Regions from separate parts of the Bacillus jepli genome, predicted to be linked through region 1. Evidence: predicted binding sites of a transcription regulator. Region 1 holds the regulator's gene; each other region holds the start of a gene.
What was found. The regulator Rex, encoded in region 1, represses fermentation and respiration genes when NADH is low (regulators of the CRP and FNR family bind a similar motif). The targets are predictions, from matches to a motif close to TTGTGAAATATTTCACAA.
Positions count from the first base shown of each region.

Region 1 (7,219 bases):
TCATCTGAAGAAATAGCAGCAACTTGTGCGATAGACTCTTTACCTTCAATTGGTTTAGAGATAGCTTTTAATTCTTCAACAGCTGTAGTTACAGCTTTTTCAATACCTCTACGCACTACCATTGGGTTTGCACCAGCTGTAACGTTCTTTAACCCTTCGCGAATCATTGCTTGAGCTAGAACAGTTGCAGTAGTTGTACCGTCACCAGCAACATCATTTGTTTTGCTAGCAACTTCAGCTACTAGTTTAGCACCCATGTTTTCGAATGCATCTTCTAGTTCGATTTCTTTTGCAATTGTTACACCATCATTTGTGATAAGTGGTGAACCAAATTTTTTCTCAAGAACCACGTTACGACCTTTTGGTCCTAATGTTACTTTTACAGCATTTGCTAATGCATCAACACCACGTAGCATTGCGCGACGAGCATCTTCACTAAATTTAATTTCTTTTGCCATAATTAAGCCCTCCTCAATATAATCAAATGCGCCTTGGCGTATTTGCGCCCGATTTTTTTCGAGCAAGCTCGAAAAGTTTCCTTTGAAAAATCGTGGCATCCGCCGGAGGCATTTAACTTTATCCAGGCTTTTTCTGAATAAAGTTAATGAATCTTATGATATAAAATGCTGCTTTTTATTAACCAATAACAGCTAAAATGTCACTTTCACGTAAAATTAAGTATTCAGTACCTTCGTATTTCACTTCAGTACCAGCATATTTTGAGAAGATAATGCGATCACCAACCGCAACCTCTAAAGCTACCTTTTCACCACTGTCTAGAACACGACCTGTACCAACAGCAACTACTTTACCTTCTTGAGGCTTTTCCTTTGCAGAATCTGGTAATACGATTCCGCTTGCAGTTTTTTCCTCTGATTCAACTAGTTCAATAACAACGCGATCACCTAATGGCTTTAACAAGTGAAACGACCTCCTCAAATAATTTAAATATTAGTTTCGTCTTCTTATTAGCACTCAAACCACCTGAGTGCTAACACAATTATTATATTAAATAATCTCTAGCCATTTTGCAAGTCATTTGATATAGAAATTTGGAAAAAAGATTCATTTTCACATGCATAATTTGTCCACCCTACCTATCCTATGTTACAAACAGGAAAAATAAACCAACAATTTATTTTCTTTCAATGAAATTTCGAATTTGCATTATACTAAAGGAAAGAAATGAATATATGTTACAATACAAAAGGTGGACAATTTTCAATCATTCCGTCTATAAAAAGGAGATTTTCATGAAAGCTAGATATTGGTATGTCATATTAACGTACATCGTCATGCAGTTCTCTGGGATTTTAGGGATTCCGCTTTTACTATCTTTAGGTGTTGGAAAAAACTTAGATCCAGCCACTGCTACAAATACAATTATTGCACTTTGGACTGTTATTAGTTTTGTCGCTGCACTTCCGATTGTTTTATTTTTATTAAGGCAAGATATGAGAGAGAGACATCAGAACTTACGACGTTCCTCTAAAGGTGAGGCAATTGGATGGGCGATTGCAGGTATTTTTATGGCCATGACAGCCCAGGTGGTTGCGGCAAATATTGAAATTCATTTATTTGGCATTGAGCCAGGCTCTGAGAACACCCAAGAAATTTTGACACTGGTAAAATCTTTGCCATTGCTAGTCATTGTTGTTTCGGTGATTGGTCCAATTCTTGAAGAGATTATTTTCCGCCAAATTATCTTTGGTTCTTTATATAAAAAATTCAACTTTTTCATCTCTGGCTTAATTAGTTCATTAATTTTTGCGGTTGTACATATGGATTTCACTCATATCCTTATCTATACGGCAATGGGCTTTACCTTTGCATTCCTCTATGTACAAACAAAACGAATTATTGTACCAATTTTTGCACATGTGGCGATGAATACTTTTGTTGTAGTGGTACAGACAGTTTTTGCAGATGATATAGAAAGGATCATGAAGCAAGCCGAGAAGCTGCAACAGACATTTATTGGAGGCTTTTAATTTTATGCGAAGAACTTCACCTTTTGCCTTGGGCATCATTTACGCATTAATGGGAATTTTATTTACTTATATTGCAATTAATAGTGCAACGGAGACAGTCTGGAACTTTTCCACAATCCTTCTAGCCGTTGTCGCAACCTTCGACTTTGGTGTGGCAATCAGAATGTTTACCCTGCACTTCAAAATAAAAAAAGTGACAAAGGAAAAAAAATAACCTCCATCCGGAGGTTATTTCTATTTTCTGGACTTTTGTTTATTCCATACTATTTGCTGCCATCATTTCCGCTTTGAGTACCTTTCTGTAGGCACTTCTTGATACAAGAATACTGATTTCATATAATCCGAATAACGGCACAGTAACCATTAAATGAGAGATTATTTCAGGAGGCGTAATTAGCCCTCCAATTACTAATAGAATAAAATACGCATATTTTCGTATTTTCGATAAGAACATCGGTGTGACAATACCGAGTCTTGTGAGAAACATGACGACTACCGGCAATTGAAACAAAAAGCCAAACGGTAAGGTCAACTGTAACAGGAATTGAAAATACTCATTAATCCCGATTACCTGGTTAATATCAAGGCGGGCTGCTAACCTCGTCATAAAATTCACAACAAATGGGAATAGAATAAAGTAGGAAAATGACACCCCTACTAAAAATAAGACTACTGAAATCGGAATATAACTCAAGGTTACCTTTCTTTCCTTTTCATACAAACCTGGACTGATGAACGCCCATAGCTGATAGAGTAAAAAAGGAGAGGAGATAACGAGCGCAATGATAAAAGCAAATTGCATATAAATTTTAATTGGATCTGTCATACGGAAAGCATTCATTGTCAGTTCTTTTGCTTCCTCCGCATTTTGCAAGTAAAGAATGACCGGCTCTGCGAGAAAAAAGCTTCCTAATGCAACAATGAAGAAGAAAACGACTACATAAATCAGTCGTTTTCGTAGCTCACCAATATGATCGTAGACGGACATTTCTTTTTCGTTCATATGACTCATCCTATCATTACTTCACATCAGGAGTTTCATTCTTTTTTACATCATCATCGTCATCATCTGCTAAACCTTTTGTTGCGTTTTTGAATTCACGCAAAGTATTACCTGCTGCTCTTCCTAATTGAGGTAACTTCTTCGGTCCAAAAATAAGTAACGCTGCAAATACAATCAATAGGATACTACCAAATCCAAGACTTCCCACAGTAAGTCACCTCCCAACAAGTGTAAAATATATTTCTATTCTTCATTCGAATAATGCTTTAAAAAGTAAACAAGTGCTTGTAATTCAACAGCTAAGTCAATATGGTGAACACGTATATGTTCAGGCACATTGATTCTTGCTGGTGTGAAATTAAGGATACCTTTGATCCCCTTATTTACGAGGCGATCCGTAATCGCCTGTGCTGCGCCAACGGGAACTGTTAAAATAGCAACCGTGACATCATCAGGCAATTCTTTTTCAAGATCATCTAAATGGTATACCTTGACTCCACCAATACTACTACCTACCTTATTATAATCCACATCAAACGCAAGCTCAATTTTTGTATTATTATTTTTTGAGAAATTATAATGTAAAAATGCGGTACCTAAATTACCGACACCTATTAACGTAACCTTTGTTAATTCATCCTGATCAAGGGTCTTACTAAAAAAGGATAATAAATAATTCACATTATAGCCATACCCTTTTTTTCCCAATGCCCCAAAATAGGAAAAATCTCGCCTAATCGTGGCGGAATCAACCTTGACCGCATCACTTAGCTCTGCAGACGATACCCTCTGCTTCCCCGAGGCATGCAGGTTTTTTAAAAACCGATAATAAAGTGGCAGCCTTTTGGCAGTTGCTTGTGGTATTTTTGACTGTTCCAAATTCATGTTTATTCCCCCGCTACTGGCCTTTTAAAATCACCGTTTTTTCCACCTGTTTTTTCAGCTAAATAGGTTGGCCCAATCACCATCCCTTTATCAACTGCTTTACACATATCATATACAGTTAACGCACAAACCGATGCGGCCGTAAGGGCTTCCATCTCTACGCCGGTACTACCCTTTGTTTTAACTGATACGGTAATATGTAAAATATAATCATCTTGGGTCGTCCAATTAAAGCTGATATCGACGCCCTTTAATGCTAACGGATGGCACATCGGAATTAACTCTGATGTTTTTTTAGCTGCCATAATACCGGCAACCTGAGAAACAGCAAGAACATCTCCCTTGCTAACCTCATTATTTATGATTTGCTCATAAATCAATTTATTTACAGTAATACTTGATTTTGCAATCGCTGTACGAACAGTATCAGATTTCTCTGTAATGTCGACCATTCTTGCACGACCCTGCTCATTAAAATGGGTAAATGATGACATATATCGAACCCTCCCATAAACTATACACTATTTTACCACATCTGTCTTTGTAACATCTGTGAACATTATCATTGCAGTTGCTCTATTAAGATAATATAAGATACACTGTTGTTAGAAACAAGAGGTGAAATAGCATGATTTTACTACAAGTAAATCAGCTCAAAAAATATTTTGCTGCTGATCTTATTTTATCCAATATAAAATTAGAAGTACAAACTCGCGACCGCATTGCCATTGTTGGTCGAAATGGTGCCGGAAAATCGACTCTATTAAAAATTATTGCAGGACAGATGTCACATGATGGCGGTGAAATCATTAAGCCGAAAAGTGTCACAATCGATTATCTCGCACAGGACACTGGACTTGAATCAACGCTTACCATTTGGCAAGAAATGCTTACCGTCTTTGCACCCTTACAGAAACTAGAAAAAGACTTACGAAACCTTGAAGTAAAAATGGGGGACCCCTCCGTTTTTGAAAATCCAGCTGACTATCAAAAACTCCTTGAAGAATACGATCAGCTCCAGGTCGACTTTAAAGAACAGGGTGGCTATCAATATGAAGCTGATATTCGTTCCATTCTACACGGGTTTCATTTTACAGAAGAATACTACGAAACAAAAATATCTAGCTTGAGCGGTGGTCAAAAGACACGCCTAGCCCTTTGTAAATTATTACTTTCCAAGCCTGATTTATTGATTCTGGACGAGCCGACAAACCACCTCGATATCAGCACGCTTACCTGGCTTGAACAATATCTCCAAGGCTATCCAGGAGCGCTCTTAATCGTATCCCATGACCGTTACTTCCTTGATAAAGTAGTCAACCAGGTCTATGAAATTTCAAGACACACAAGCACGAAATATGTCGGAAACTACAGCAACTATTTAAAATTAAAGGCTGAAAACTATGAACTTGATTTGAAAAGATATGAAAAACAACAGGAAGAAGTCGAAAAACTAAAAGACTTCATCGCGAAAAACCTAGTCAGAGCTTCAACAACGAAACGCGCTCAAAGTAGACGAAAACAGCTTGATCGAATGGAGCTTATGGACAGACCATCGGGTGATGAAAAATCTGCTTCCTTCCGTTTCGAAATTGAAAGACAAAGTGGAAATGATGTGTTAAGTGCAAAAGACATCTCTGTTTCCTATGAAAAAGACAAGCCTATTATCAAAAATATCAATTTCAATATTTATCGTGAAGATAGTATTGCGTTAGTGGGACCTAACGGGATCGGGAAATCGACCCTGCTAAAAGCCGTTATCGATAAGCTTGAGCATGTCGATGGAACGATTCGTTTCGGTTCACATGTAACGATTGGCTACTATGACCAACAACAAGCAGACCTCACCTCAAATAAACGGGTGTTAAACGAATTATGGGATGAATATCCGCTTAAACCTGAAAAAGAAATCCGTACAGTTCTTGGAAATTTCCTATTTTCAGGGGATGATGTGTTAAAAACCGTGTCTACACTAAGTGGTGGCGAAAAAGCGAGACTCGCTCTTGCAAAGCTGATGATGGAAAAGTCGAACTTCCTTATTCTTGACGAGCCAACAAACCATCTTGATCTTGATAGTAAGGAAGTACTTGAAAATGCGCTAATTGATTATCCTGGGACCATCCTTTTTGTCTCTCATGACCGATACTTTATTAACCGGATTGCAACGAAGGTTTTTGAGTTATCGCCAGAAGGACTCACAGAGTACCTCGGTGATTATGACTATTACCTTGAAAAAAAATTCGAAATGGAAGAATTGGCGAAACTTGAAACGCAAGAGAAAAAAGCGGATAAACGAGAAGTGGTTCAAGAAAAAACGTCCTATGAACAAGAAAAGGAATTAAAGAAGCTAGAACGCCAACGTAAGCGGAGAATTGAAGAAATTGAATTGGAGATATCCTCTCTTGAAGAAAAAACGGAAGAAAATGAACAGCTTCTTTGTGATCCTGAAGTTTACCAAAATCATGAGGAAGTTCAACGCATTAATGAAGAGAACGAGATAATCTCAGCTAAGCTTGAAGCCCTAATGGAAGAATGGGAATCCCTTCACGAAATAAGTGGTTAGACCTTTTCACCTATCTGCAAAAAATAAGTTATCCCCATCTAAACGAAGAGTTTGGATGGGGATTTTTTAATTCTTTTTCCACAATAATCAAGTTATACACCGACTTATCCACATTATTCACATCCATCAACAGGGTTATCCACATAAAATGTCCACAATTGCATATTAGTTATTTCAGTGTATTTTTCTAGTTTTCCACATAACCTGTGAGTTTGTGGATAATTTATCAACAAAAAATCCTCTTATCTAAAGAGGACTTTTTGACTACTTTTCAATATCTAACCCAGGATTTGCATTTAATGCATATGATGAACGTTTCCCTTTTTCATACAAGACACTGCCAACTGCCGCAATCATTGCCGCATTGTCTGTACAAAGCGAAAGTGGCGGAATAATGAGCTTCACTTCTGGCTTTTCCAAAAATGCTTCCTCTAAAGCTGCTCGCAATCCTTTGTTTGCCGCAACTCCCCCAGCTAATAAAACTTGTTTAACTTGATACTGTTTCGCTGCCTTTACTGTTTTTGTCACTAATACATCAATGACACTTTCCTGGAAGCTTGCTGCTAGATTCTTTGGATCAATCTTTTCCCCACGCTGCTCCGCATTGTGGAGAGCATTTATGACAGCTGATTTTAACCCACTAAAACTAAAATCGTATGAATCCTCTTCTAGCCATGCTCTTGGTAAATCAATCGTCGCTGTTCCCTCATGCGCAAGACGATCAATATGAGGCCCACCTGGATAAGGAAGACTAAGTGTTCTTGCCACCTTATCATA
Region 1 covers NZ_JBDFMO010000001.1:749,713-756,931, forward strand. The annotation lists gene groL (chaperonin GroEL) at 1-458, opposite strand, end outside; gene groES (co-chaperone GroES) at 637-921, opposite strand; gene ABC371_RS03745 (CPBP family intramembrane glutamic endopeptidase) at 1,254-1,991, shown strand; gene ABC371_RS03750 (YdiK family protein) at 1,996-2,205, shown strand; gene tatC (twin-arginine translocase subunit TatC) at 2,245-2,994, opposite strand; gene ABC371_RS03760 (twin-arginine translocase TatA/TatE family subunit) at 3,011-3,202, opposite strand; gene ABC371_RS03765 (redox-sensing transcriptional repressor Rex) at 3,238-3,879, opposite strand; gene moaC (cyclic pyranopterin monophosphate synthase MoaC) at 3,882-4,373, opposite strand; gene ABC371_RS03775 (ABC transporter ATP-binding protein) at 4,508-6,442, shown strand; gene tsaD (tRNA (adenosine(37)-N6)-threonylcarbamoyltransferase complex transferase subunit TsaD) at 6,707-7,219, opposite strand, start outside.

Region 2 (7,219 bases), 190 kb from region 1:
TACGTTTCCGGTTGATACCCCGTTTATCACCATTTCTAACATAGAAAGAACGAAAGCTTTGTCACATCGTTCATACTTTTCAAATATGGATGGAGAAAAGTCGCCTTCACGTGTACGAGGAACACGTAAAGTAATTCGTCCATTAGCTAGTAGTAAATCACGCTCATAATATCCATTACGATAATCACGACGGGTAACAGTCCGTTCATAAGCTTCTGCCTGTAGGTATTCATCACGTTCTTTTTCCATTAATTCATTAAGTACTAAAACTATGGAAGCTTTAACAACTGCTTCGATATTAGAATTCATAACAGCATCTTTTAAATTGTCCAAATTAAGGGTAAACTGAAGTTGAGTCAAGATTAATTCCTCCTTATGTTTTCGTCGCTGATAACATTGTGGCCAAATGGAATTAATTTGACTCATTTTCTTTTTACACAATTATACGGACTTAATCTTCTAGAGTGCTGTCAATTTCCTAATAAAAGGAAAACGCACACCCTAAAACATTTCTAGAGCACCACCAATCTCCTATATAAAGGAAAATGTCTACCTCCAATTGTCACAAGATTCTCCTGTTACTTACATTAACCGAGTGAATAACCACAAGAAATTCAATCACATCCCATCCCAAAAACCAAAACATTCGAAAGGCAAATTCAGATGTCACAAAAACTGACCATCAATCGTCTTGATTATAAAGAAAACAGTGGGAGTGAATATTTATGCAAATTGAAGAAAAAACGTGGGATTGTGTCATTATTGGTGGTGGGATCGCTGGGCTGACTGCTTCCATCTACTTAGCGCGGGCTGGAAAGTCTGTGTTAGTCTTAGAAAAATCAAAAACACTTGGTGGGAGAGGGCGAACAACGAATAAAGTGGATTCATATTTAAACTTTGGTCCACATGCGTTGTATTCGAAAGGGAAATCAATAGAAATCTTAAATGAACTGGGCATTGAAATAGATGGAGGCATCGTCCCAACGAAAGGAAAGATCCTTCATAATGACGAAATTTATGATCTTCCAGCCACAGCTATTAGTCTCTTAACAAGCCCATTATTAAATTGGAAAGCTAAGAAAGAGCTGTTTTCTTTTTTCATTAAATATAAGAAAATAGATACAAGTAGAATTAAAAATATACCATTACGTCAGTGGCTGCAGCATAAGATGAAGAATGAAATGGCCAGGCAACTCATTTTAATGCTATCCCGTTTAGCTACGTATTCGAATGAACCAGAACTGATAAGTGCTGGTACAGCCCTAAAACAGCTTCAATTAGGAAACGCAATTTACTTACATTACGGCTGGCAAAGTATGATAAATGCTTTGGAAAAAACGGCAACCGAAGTAGGAGTCCATTTTCGAACAAACCAAAATGTTAAAAAGGTTGATGGCTCATTTCCACAATTCACAGTGCACACAAACGACGAAACGATTACTACCCACCATGTACTATCAACTTCAACTCCTCATGAAACAGCCAAAATGTTTTCAGAACATGAAAACACTCCTGATATAAAAAATAGCATTCCTGTTCAAGTAGCCTGTATGGACCTTGTTTTATCAAGATTACCAAACCCTCAAATTGATTTTGCGCTGGGGTTAGAAGACCCGTTTTATTTTTCAAATCATTCCAGAATAGCGAAATTAAGTGAACGAGACTACCATGTTGTTCATGTTATGAAATATACAAACACTGATGAGAATACAGAAAGAGAACTATACGATTTTATGGATAAAGTCCAGCCGGGCTGGAAGGAGTATGTTGTCTTTAAACGATATCTTCCTAGAATGACCGTTTCAAATGGTTTAGCTTTAGCCAATCAAAGCAAAAGACCATCACCAAAAGTTGACCAAATACCTGGGTTTTATATTGCGGGGGACTGGGTAGGAGATGGAATGCTTGTAGATGCTTCGTTTCAAAGTGCTAGGAAAGCTGCTCAATTAATCCTTGAAAACACACGATAAAAGGTGGTTTGCTAAAATGCTGGATGAACTGTTTTATCAGCAACATAAGCCTCTCTTGTTTTCGATTGCCTATCGAATGACAGGCACGATTACAGAGTCTGAGGATATTATCCACGATGTTTTACTAGATTTTGAGAGGACTGATCATTACAAAATCGAGAATACAAAAGCCTATCTTTGTAAAATGGTGACCAATCGCTCCATTGATTATTTAAAATCAGCCCGAAAGCAAAGAGAGGTATATGTAGGACCGTGGCTACCTGAACCACTCATCATCTATGATGTTGATCCGATGCATGCCGTTTTATTGCAAGACAATCTTTCGTATGCGCTTCTATCTTTAATGGAACAACTTAGCCCGGTTGAACGAGCGGTGTTTGTGTTGAGAGAAGCATTTGGATATGAATATGATGACATTGCTTCTATTATTGAGAAAGAGGTAGCGAACTGTAGAAAAATTATTAGTAGAGCAAAGAAAAAACTAGATTATAGGGATGACGTAGAAGATTTGCATGTCAATCAGGAGAAACTGCAGCAGTTGGTTCAATCTTTTCTACTTGCTGCTACAACAGGAAATATGGAGAACTTGCTTAGTATGCTCGCTAATGACAGCGTCCTCTATTCAGATGGTGGAGGTAAGGTCAAGGCTGCAGTAGTACCTATCAAAACGAAAGAACGAGTTGCCAACTTTATTTTAGGGCTCATTCGAAAGTTTGGACAGGATGCTCAATTGGAGATCGAATTAGTAAACGTCAATAGACAAATCGGCATATTGATCAAAAGAAATCAACAACCAGAAAATGTGGTATGCTTTGAAATAGAAAACAATCAAATTACACAAATCTTTTCCATTCGCAATCCTGAAAAACTAACATATGCCATAAGTGGATATCAATTTTAATTAGCAAACAACGTTGTAAGGAGACTACCATGGAAGATCAGTATTTCGATGCACTTTTACATGTAAAAACAAGTGGGGGACAAAAGGGGTTTAGTTCATCTGTACATTATTATCGCTATGAGCCGACACCGTATGAAGGACTGGCTGCTTTGTTTGAACACTATCAATTAAAAGAAACAGATCGGGTTGTTGATTTTGGTTGCGGAAAGGGACGGCTGCTTTTTTATATTCATCATCTATTTGAGGCAACTGTTGTTGGAGTGGAGATTGACAAAAGCTTATATCACGATGCCGTTCAAAATCGAGACCGTTATGCCAAGAGGTCAGGTATCCGCAAAGAAGAGATTGAAATTCATCATTGTGCCGCACAGGATTATGAAATTCATCCACTCGATAATCGATTTTACTTTTTTAATCCTTTTTCCATTCAGGTTTTTAAGCATACGATTTCCAATATTCTACGTTCCTATGAGAAGGATCCACGTGGAATAGAGGTTATTCTTTATTATGGATCTACGGATTACACCTATTTTTTGGAGAATAATACTCCATTTCAGATAAAGAAAGAGATTATCATTCCAGAGTTATTTGAAAAAAACACATACGAGAGATTCATGGTTTATCAACTAGGATAGGCAGCTTCCATTAAAGGGGAGTTGCCTGTTTTTATGTAAAAATCTGTATGTTCACCAATTTGTCATTTTTGATTTTGAATGAACAATAAAGGGAGGGAATAGTTTCTGAAAACCAGTAATGGTGAGCGATTTTTGAATTTAAAGAATGTTTTTAAGGACGGAAAAAAGCCTGTTTTTTCGTCCTTTTTTTTATGGGTGTATTAAAAATAACACTTTAAGTGTGATTCAGTTCACAACATTGAGAATGGTTCCTAATTATGATGTAAGTAAGAAGAACATAAGGAGGTTGAGTTGGATGGGAGCTTCAAAAGTTAACCAAAACAAAAAGGCAGACGGGGGATACCAAGGTCGTTTAGTTGGGACTTGGATTTCAGTCGGTGTTGTTGGAGCAGTCATTCTTTTTACGTATATAGTACTATTCGGCCTATTCATGTCTAGATTCTAGGAGGGGTAAAAATGAAAATGCATCTTGATGAAAAAATATGGCTTACAATCAGTTTCGGTATGATCATGGCATTCATGCTTATCACTGGCTACCAAACCTTTGCATTAGAAATGGGACCGCCAAGTCATATGGAAACAATCGATCCTCAGAAAGTTGACGAAACAGCACCATTTGACAAACCAGGTGTATATCAAATTGGTGAAAACGAATATGAAGTAGTGATGACATTAGAAGTATTCGCCTTTAATCCAGGAAACATTGAAGTACCAGCAGGTTCAAAGGTTCACTTTACGATGACATCAAAAGATGTTGTTCACGGATTCGAAGTCGCAGGTACAAACTTAAATGCAATGGTAATGCCAGGACAAATTCAGAAAATCACTCAAACGTTTGATGAACCTGGTGAGTATTTAGTTCTATGTAACGAGTATTGTGGTGCAGGTCACCAATTAATGGCTACTACAATTACAGTGAAATAAAGGAGGGGAGACCATTGGCAACTATATTAAATAACTCAGATTTGACCTTTAAAGAAAAGGCAAACAAGGTTTTAGGTGTAAATCCACAGGACGCAAAAATCTCAAAATCCTATTTATCAGTAGCATTTATCGCATTATTATTAGGTGGACTTTTAGGATTAGTACAAGGTTTAAACCGTGCAGGTCTTCTAGAATTGCCAAGTTGGCTTAACTATTATCAAGTACTAACAGCACACGGTTTATTATTAGTAGTGGTAATGTCTGCATTCTTTACAATCGGTTACTTCTACGCTGGTCTATCACATGAATTAGGTGGATTGCTACCTAAGGTGAGAAAAATGGCGTGGGTTGGTTTCTGGACGAAGATCGTTGGTATCGTACTAGTAGTTATACCAGTCTTAATGAATGAAGCGTCTGTTATGTACACATTCTATCCACCAATGGCGGCACACCCTGTATTCTATATCGGGTTAGCATTAGTGGTGGTTGGTATTTGGATCTTAGCAGCTGGAGCTTTTATGCAAGTGGCAAACTGGAGAAAGAATCATAAAGGTCAACATTTACCAATCCTTTCTTTCTTTGCAACAGGTGTATTTATTCTATTAGTCGGAGCAACAGCATTTGTCGCAGTTGAAGTATTATTCTTGATTCTACCATGGTCACTTGGATGGGTAGACACAATTAACGTAATGGTTTCTCGTACATTATTCTGGGCTTTTGGACATACAGCAGTTAACATCTGGTATTTAACAGCAGTATCAGCATGGTATGTAATCGTACCAAAAATTATTGGCGGAAAACGTTGGAGTGACACACTCACTCGTGTAGTTGTTATCGCATTAGTTATCATGAACATTACCGGTGGATTCCACCATCAAATCATTGACCCAGGAATTAACTTATCAGTAAAATTCCTACACGTATTCATGAGTTTGGCTATCGGTTTCCCATCATTAATGACGGCATGGGCAATGTTTGCAGTATTTGAGCGTACAGGTAGAGCAAAAGGTGGAAAAGGCGCATTAGGATGGTTCAAGAAATTACCTTGGGGCGATGTTCGCTTCTTATCCCCATTCATCGCGATGGCAGCCTTCATCCCAGCTGGTGCAGGTGGTATTGCTCAAACAACAAACCAACTTGACCAAGTCGTTCACAACACAATGTGGGTCGTAGGACACTTCCACTTAACACTAGGTATGTCAGTCGTAATGACTTTCTTTGGAATTAGTTACTGGTTAATCCCACATATTTCAGGTCGTGTAATGACAAAAGGAATGAATAAATTAGGTGTTGTTCAAACCATCATTTGGACAATTGGTATGATTTTAATGTCAGGCTCAATGCATACAGTTGGATTACTCGGTTCACCACGTAGAACATCTTTCTCAGACTACTTTGGTAGTGCGCAGGCTGCAGGCTGGGAACCATTTATGATGGTTGTTGGTATCGGGGCAACCTTATTATTAGTCGCAGTAATCATCCAAGTATATGCAGCATTTAACATGATGTTCTTTGCACCAAAAGGGGTAACAGAATTCCCAATCGCCGAAGTAGAAGAAAATGCTTCAAAAACTCCAGTTTGGACAGAGCGTTGGGGATTATGGGTAGTGCTAATGATTCTCGTCATCGCAATGGCATATGTACTACCACTAACCGATATGATTGTAAATGCACCTCCAGGATCACCACCATTTAAGACTTGGTAAGCCTGAGGTAACGCACAAATAGAAAGAGGTAGCGAAAACAACGGCTATCTCTTTCTATAATTAAAGGAAAAATAGAAATAGGATGTGATCTTCGTGATCAAAAAAAATCGGAAGACATTCGCTTGTATTTTCATATTATTATTTGGATGTGTACTATTCTATACGGGAACCGATGGATTTCAGGCATTTACTGAAGAAACAGCAAGAGTTAATCAGTTAATAGAGGAAAAGCCAACATTTCCAGATGTAACTTTTGAAGATAGCGAGGGACGAACATATCCTATTTCTGAGTTTCAAGATAAATTTGTATTTATCACATTTTTATATACATCTTGTACAACGGTTTGTCCGCAATTGGAAATGAATATGGCACAGGTTTATGAGCAAATCCCACAAGAATACCTTGGAAAAGAGATCGTGTTTTTAAGCATAAGCTTTGATCCAACTAGAGATGACCCAGCAACCTTGAGTAAGTATCGAACCTATTTTGGATCAGACGGAGAAACATGGAGAATGGCAAGGATTTCAGACGAAAACGAATTACAAACCCTTCTTGATGAATTTGGTGTCATTGTCATCCCAGATGGAAGAGGAAATTTTACACATAACTCAGCTTTTTATTTAGTAGATGGGAGCGGTTCTTTGATTGATGTCATGGATTATCGAGAAATCGATGCAGCGGCTGCCAAAGTCATTAGCATCTTAGAAACAGAAAAGGGGGAATAAGCTATGAAACAATTTTTGATCGGACTAGGACTCTTATTCGTATTAGCTCTTCCCCCGGTTGCTAATCTCTTGGAGTCTATCATGATTATCCATATGCATATGCAGATGCCATCAATCGTAATTGCTGGATTTTTTATGGCAAAATTATTTCAACAAAATTTCCCAAGTTTTTTTGAAAAATGGAATCAAGATGGAACACCAGGAATTCTGTTATTCATTGTAATCATGGTGTATTGGACAATACCAAAAACGATGGACGAGACATTAAACTTTACAAGTATGGAAGTGTGGAAATTTTTAAGTCTATCTTTCTTAGCGGGTGTACCGTTACGTGATAGTTGGAAGAAGCTAACTGAT
Region 2 covers NZ_JBDFMO010000001.1:554,929-562,147, reverse strand. The annotation lists gene ABC371_RS02780 (IS256 family transposase) at 1-360, opposite strand, end outside; gene ABC371_RS02775 (phytoene desaturase family protein) at 726-1,970, shown strand; gene ABC371_RS02770 (RNA polymerase sigma-70 factor) at 1,987-2,871, shown strand; gene ABC371_RS02765 (SAM-dependent methyltransferase) at 2,901-3,506, shown strand; gene ABC371_RS02760 (cytochrome c oxidase subunit 2A) at 3,802-3,951, shown strand; gene ABC371_RS02755 (cytochrome c oxidase subunit II) at 3,963-4,430, shown strand; gene ABC371_RS02750 (cbb3-type cytochrome c oxidase subunit I) at 4,445-6,136, shown strand; gene ABC371_RS02745 (SCO family protein) at 6,230-6,862, shown strand; gene ABC371_RS02740 (hypothetical protein) at 6,866-7,219, shown strand, end outside.
Region 2: ABC371_RS02760 (cytochrome c oxidase subunit 2A) is a predicted target of Rex. The motif match lies at 3,725-3,742, and genes of this name have one in related genera.

Region 3 (7,219 bases), 3.5 Mb from region 1:
TTGACTTTTTTCTGCCCATTCCTATTTGTCGAACCTTTTACTTTTATTGAAGTGTTTTTTCTTTTTTACGAAGCGCTTCTGGGATGTATACACAGAAAGGTTCGCTCTCCATGTAATCTCCTGTCATCGCATATGCACGAGAACGTGATCCACCACATACATGTCTGAATTCACATACCCCACATTTTCCTTTGTACTTATCTGGATTACGCAAATCTTTAAATATTGGGGATTCCCGATAAATTTCAGCTAGTGGTGTCTCACGCACATTTCCTGCTTTTACAGGTAGTAATCCACTCGGATAGACATCTCCAATGTGAGAAATAAAGACAAATCCATTACCATCGTTTACACCTTGAGGCGCTCTTCCAAGTCCATCAATTTGGCCAGTTTTCCCCTTCATAAGTGCATCTTCATAGCGAATTTGTTTATCCGTATCCTTCGTCTCACGCAGTTTGGATTGAATGACAACCCGACGATAATGCTGCGCTGCTGTTGTCTTAATATCAAATTTAACACGTTTACTTAAATCATATAACCAACGGAAAACCTTTTCGTGTTCAACTGGAGAAATCATATCGGTATCCTTACCACGACCTGTAGGTACAAGGAAAAAGACGCTCCATAACACACAATCAAGGTCCTCAACTAATTTTGCCATTTCATCTAAGGCATGAACATTATATCTTGAGATGACTGTGTTGATTTGGATTGGTATTTCAAGTTCATGTAAATATTTGATGGCTCTCATTGTTAAGTCAAATGAACCTTTTGTTCCCCGAAAATGGTCATGGATTTCTGCATTTGGTCCATCTAAGCTAAAAGCCCAACGCGCTAAGCCTACTTCTTTTGCCTTTTGAATCGCTTCCTTTGTAACATTTGGAGTTGCACTTGGTGTCATTGAAACACGGACACCTTTTTTAATGGCGTAATCAGCAATATCATAAACATCGGGACGCATTAAAGGATCTCCGCCTGTGAATACAAGCATCGGATTATTCATCTCATATATTTGGTCGATTAACTTTTTACCCTCTTCAAAGGAAAGTTCCCGAGGGTCTCTTGTATATTGTGCTTCTGCACGACAATGTAAACATTTTAATTGGCAAGCCCTTGTAAGCTCCCAAATCACAATAAATGGGTCTTTGTTATAGTCTCTTTCAAACATGAGGCAAACCTCCTTTATTAATGTCCACATTTTAACACTATATAAAAGTGAATTATGTGAGGTGCATCACAGGTTAAGGAGGTGTTTGAAAATGTTCACAATTAGGAACATGTTATGAGGTGTTCAAATTAGTTTGAAGAAATGTTACATATAATTGAGGGTTAAAACTATGGCTACAAGTAAATTGGGAGCTCCCAAGAGGAAAAACAGATAAGAATATCGGATTCTTTTTTTACGATCTTGTTTGCTTTCGGTATAGTAGTTCGCTCTTGCCCGATCTCCGCTGATAAAGGAATCAGACACGATTCCCGCGAGTAAAAAACAAATGATCCCGAGTGTCCCTGAAATCACAGAATATGTTTCAAATTGATGAGTAGACAAACCAATGATTAGTAGAAGTCCAGAGGTTACTATCCCTAAAATTAAGCCTACTCTCAAACGCACTCCCTCCTTTTCAACACATTTTGTTTCATTATTATTTTATCATATTTTTCTGAATATTATGAGTGTGCAAAGTGAAATTTAAAAAAGAAAGCCAATTTTCAATGGATTTAAATTGGCTTTTGCTGTACTTTTTTATATTCAGTTTGGTCATTAATATTTTCAAATTCCATGCCTTGTAGCTGGAGTTCTTGATTGGTTACGAATTTAACGTTGCAAGCGTCTAATAAATGGCTCATTTTATACTGTTGAATTTTTAGCAGTTCCTCTATTCTCTTTGCAACCCTACGATGGTAAACAGCGATTAACGGCTGTTGTCGATCATTGATAACCGGAACAATAGCATCAATACTTTGGTCATTGGTATAAGTGATTAGCTGTTTCACAAGTACATCAGTCACAAAAGGGGTATCACAAGGTAAGACTATATACCAATCTGACTGTTCTTTTTGCATGGCTGTGAACATACCAGCAAGCGGTCCGTTCCCTTTATATTCAGGTAAATCCTGAATAACTTCTACTGAAGTTTGGTCTTGAAATTGCTCTACTAATGCGGGATGACTTACAATAATAAGCTTTCCCACATTTCCTTCCAATGCCTCGATAGCATATTCATAAAAGAATTTACGATGAAGTTTGGCAAACGCTTTAGGGCTCCCAAATCTCCTTGACTCTCCACCAGCTAAAAGGATACCTGTGATTTTTGATTTGTTCATGTAGAAACATCCTTTTACTTTTTTCATCATAGTAGCACGAATGGAACAGTCTTCCAAATAAAACTTTTTATTGATAAAAAGATGTAGGCACATCGTAAATTGATTTTGCCTACATCTTTATAAATATTGAATCTTTGATTGTTTTTTATTTTTTACCGATTGCAACGCGCCATACATCTGGACCTTGTTCAAGGTATTCCCAGGTGAATTCATTACCGCGTTCCATCATGAATTGATATTGGAGTGGTCGTGGATCATGGTCATTTGTAAGCTCCATGATTTCACCTGACTGTAAACTATCAAATGTTCTAAAAATTGTTGGGTGCTTATCCTTCGGTGCGTAATCTGGAGCATTTACTTTCGCTGCAAATACCATTTTTACATTCCTCCTTTTGTTTTATGGGTTCATTGTATCGAGTCTTTTCTGTAATTGTAGTGAATCTTATCACTATGTACGTATGTTTTTAATCATATCTCTAGAAAAATATGCGATAATGAAAAAAAATCTTAAAATGCCACGTAAACATCTTGTCATACCTCATGAAATGTGGGTCTAAAAGAATAAACGGGGTGAAAGTCTGAAAAAACTACGTTTGACCACTATTCTAATTTAGAGCACGACAAATAAGCCATCTTATGACGACTTTTAAAAATTTTTGATCGAATTAAATACTTTAGCTTTAAGAAGCTTCTAACACTTTATAGCCGTGGTTTTTAGCTAGTAAGATGGCTTGTTCTACCGTGATTTCACGGGTTACTGGAAGAACATCCGATTTTCTATATAATTCAGCGTTATATGCTTCTTTCTTTTTGAGAATATTGTAGATAGCTGTTAAAAGCATTCGTGCAATTGCAATAATTGCTCGTTTGTGACCACGTCGTTTCTTAAGTTTTAAGTAACGGTTTCGAATTTCGGGATGTTTTTCACTTTTAACTACAGCTGTAGCACACTGTACTAAAAGGGGCTTTATGTAGCAGCCAGCTCTCGAAATTCTTACTGACTTTTTCTTGCCGGCACTCTCATTATTTGTGGGTGTAAGTCCTGCCCAGGAACACAAATGCTTAGCTGTCGGAAACACGTCCATATTAACACCGATTTCTGAAACCACTGCAATGGCGGAAAAGATGTTCTTGAAGGACGGAACAGTTAAGATCAAATTGATTTCTTCTGTGTAGGACGCGGCAAGAGAAAGAATAATTTTTTCAAGGTCATCCTTCCGGGACCCAAGGTCTTCATAGTGTTGTTTTATAACCTTTAGTTTTTCAGCCTGTTCGGGAGTAATATATCCGTCAATGGCGAGCTCCAGATCAGGAAGTTTTTTCTTCAGGGAGCCATGGATTAAAGGTTCAATGTCAAAAGATGTTTCTAAAGGATTTTCAAGAAGCTTGTCAATGATGTTCATGGAGCTTTTGCCGAAGGTATCTGTAACAACATGTCCATGCTGGATATTTGACACAGTTTAACTATTTTGAAGACGATTCTTTTCGCTCGACATAAAGTTAGTCAGTTTAAAACGATAACGCATAAGGTCACGAAGTTGTCTAATCGTAAGTGGAGGCATGAAGCTTCCAGCTACAAGGTCGTGCTTAAATAAATCAGCAATCCATTTGGCATCCTTTTTGTCTGTTTTTTTACCACGGATAGCCTTGACGTATTTAGGATGCGCCAAAGTGATGTTGCAGGAATCTTCAAGTACATTAAATACGGGAATCCAGTATTTCCCGGTAGATTCCATACAGACATCTTTACATTTGTTTTCACAAAGCCATTGTGACAGCTCAATCAATCCTTTTGTATAGGTCGAAAAGCGACGGCGTTTGTATGTTGTAACTCCTTTATCAGTTGAGGCAACACAAGCCACAACAAAGGTTTTGTGGACATCAATTCCACAACAAATAGGATAAACAGTTTTTAAAGCCATAGGGATAACTCCTTTAACAGATTTATAGGGATAGACAACATTGACTGATTGCCCAGCAATAAACGAGTAATGGTTATACAAAGATAAGTCTGCGTGCTCGAAGTCACACTTATTTGTGCTTGGAAAGGCAATCTACACATATAAAGATGCGGTCACTCCACAACTGAAGCAGCCCACTCACCTCCGCGTGATTTGTAGTTAATTGAAATCCCTATGGCTACAGAATTGCCAAAATAACGCTCAAGGTAAACTTGTTTCATTACGTTTTGTGCCTTGAGCAGAGCGAAAGGAATGGATATAAAGATGAAAGAATTTGTTGGTATATGTAAGGATTGTGAAAAAGAAATTTACTGTTTAGATGGATTTATTAATGGGGTTGTTTTAGAAGATAAAAAAGGCATACTTTGCTTTGATTGTGCAGAAGAAAACCAAGATGACTAAGTTAGGGGAAACTCTCCTAGCTTTTTTTGTGTCTTTTTTATGAACATTGATTTTGTTTCTCACTACCTATGATGTAAATCACAGTCTTAAAAACGAGGATTGCTACACTTAATAAAGAGTTGCCTTAGGTAATGTAAATCAAATAAGGAGTGAGCAGCAAGATGGGGATACCATCCATTCGTGAACAATTGAAAGGAGTTCCCTTGTTCCGAGAATTAACCTCGGAAGAACTTGATCCAATTGTTGAAATTTCACAGTCACGTTTATATAAACAAAAAATGTTTATTTTCATGCAAGACGATCCTCTTGATCGTGTGTTTTTCATTCAATCCGGAAAGGTAAAAATTTACAAATCTGATATGCACGGGAAAGAACAGATTGTATCTGTACTTGAAGCAGGGGAAATGTTTCCACATGCTGGATTTTTTCGACAAGGTGGGTATCCAGCGCATGCCGAAGTAATCGAGGAATCAAACATTATTTTCACCCCCATTGATCGATTTGAAGAAATATTGATAAAAAACCCCGAGCTATGCATTAAAATTTTTAAAGTATTAGGTGAAAAAATCATCGACCTTCAAAAGCGACTGGAGGAACAAATTCTATTAAATACACAAGAACAAATTATTATGTTGTTACTTCGTTTATGCCGAAGCAACGGAGAAAAGATAGACAATCGCTTTAAGCTTACTACTCAATTTACAAATCGTGAGCTTGCCAACATGATTGGCACAACGCGAGAATCTGTAAGTCGGACCATTTCAGTATTGAAGAAGAAACATATCGTAGACATAAGTCCTGATGGATATTACCTATTGGATCATATGAAGCTGCATGATGAGATTTTTTAGAGCTCACATGAAGGGATTCTTTGTCTTTGATTTCACTAAATATTTTGTAATACTTGTGATTCAGGTCACATCGATTTTCATTGAAAATGATTATCATTAACTTATAACCGTTATATAAGGGGGAAATCAAATATGGATTCCAAAGTTGTAGAAGTAGATGTTAGAGAAGATCTTAAAAATAAAATTGAGCCTTTTCAAAAGATTATGGAGGCGGTTAAACCTTTACAGGATGGCGATATCTTCGTTTTACACGCACCTTTTAAACCGACTCCTTTATTTCCAATATTAAAAGCTAAAGGATTTTCAAATGAAGCAGAACAAATTGATAAAAAACATTGGAAGGTTACCTTTACAAAAAGAGGTGACAAGTAATGCAATTAGATAATCGAGGTCTTGAGCCTCCTACTCCGATGATGAGGACATTGAAAGCCCTCGAAAAATTAAATAAAGGCGACACTTTGACAATTATCAATGATCGCCGACCTATGTTCTTGTATGAACAGCTAGATGAATTAGGCTACAAACATACGACGGAACCACATCCCGATGGCGGCTTTCAAATTGAGATTACGAAATAAGGAGCTGCTTGCAAATGATGCCTCAATTATCAAATGAAACAGATATAAGGCTGCCGCTTTCCTTTATTATCTTTAGTGTTGTAGCCTTAGTCGTCTCCCAGGTAATCCTGTTATTTAATGGACATGTGGTCATTGGTGGAAATTTTCGAACATTTCCCCTTCTATCCGCTGCCCATTTATTGATTTTAGGATGGGCCTTAATGGTTGCGATGGGAGCCATGTACCAGCTTGTACCTGTAGCCTTTTTAACTCCAATATGGAGTGAAAAATTTGGGTTTGTTCAATTTTGGGTAACAGCTATAGGTTTTGGTGGTTTTGGAATAACCCTTTCCTTCTCACCCACTTTGTCAATTTTTACAGGATCACTTGCTGTTACTGGTATAGTACTGTTTCTCGTCCAAATGTTTATGACAATAAATAAGCAAGCCAAGAAGAATATTCTAACCGTATTTGTTGGTAGTGCTCTAGTATGCTTATTACTTACAATCACACTTGGAATTCTGTTAATCGTCAATCTTGGAGCAGGAATCGCAAATCTAAATCATCTTGCTGTATTAAAAAGTCATATTTTGCTTGGAATTGCAGGATGGTTTACATTCTTAATTTTTGGTTTTTCTTACAAAATGGTCCCCATGTTTTCATTAGCACATGGCTTTTCAATGAAACCTGCGAGATGGGTCTATATCGTGTATGGAATGGGTCTTCTTGTCACTATTAGCAGCTTTATAACTGAGAAAAACATGTTATTGCAGATAGGTATGAGCATACTGTTCGCCGGATTCGCTCATTTTTCATACCACATTTCAACGATTATCAAAGTGCGATTAAAGAAAAAGCTGGATAAACCATTTACATTTTCATTAATTGCAATAGGATTTGGCTTAGTGATTCACTTTTCCGGAATGATCCTTTCATTCCTACCAGGGTATTATGACATGTATGGTGTTCTTATATTTCTTTACCTCTTATTGTGGATTGCAAACAGCATTCTTGGCTATTTATATAAAATAATTCCTTTTCTTTGGTGGACACACAGGTACAGTAAGCTTATTGGAAAAAGGGATGTACCGACTTTAAAACAAATGATTGATGAAAAATTGGC
Region 3 covers NZ_JBDFMO010000001.1:4,226,313-4,233,531, forward strand. The annotation lists gene ABC371_RS21540 (TIGR04053 family radical SAM/SPASM domain-containing protein) at 44-1,168, opposite strand; gene ABC371_RS21545 (DUF5316 domain-containing protein) at 1,313-1,606, opposite strand; gene ABC371_RS21550 (molybdenum cofactor guanylyltransferase) at 1,720-2,325, opposite strand; gene ABC371_RS21555 (DUF2249 domain-containing protein) at 2,471-2,701, opposite strand; partial or broken gene ABC371_RS24715 (IS110 family RNA-guided transposase) at 3,006-4,247, opposite strand; gene ABC371_RS21570 (hypothetical protein) at 4,551-4,688, shown strand; gene ABC371_RS21575 (Crp/Fnr family transcriptional regulator) at 4,850-5,539, shown strand; gene ABC371_RS21580 (DUF2249 domain-containing protein) at 5,672-5,911, shown strand; gene ABC371_RS21585 (DUF2249 domain-containing protein) at 5,911-6,117, shown strand; gene ABC371_RS21590 (hypothetical protein) at 6,132-7,219, shown strand, end outside.
Region 3: ABC371_RS21580 (DUF2249 domain-containing protein) is a predicted target of Rex. The motif match lies at 5,593-5,610, and genes of this name have one in related genera.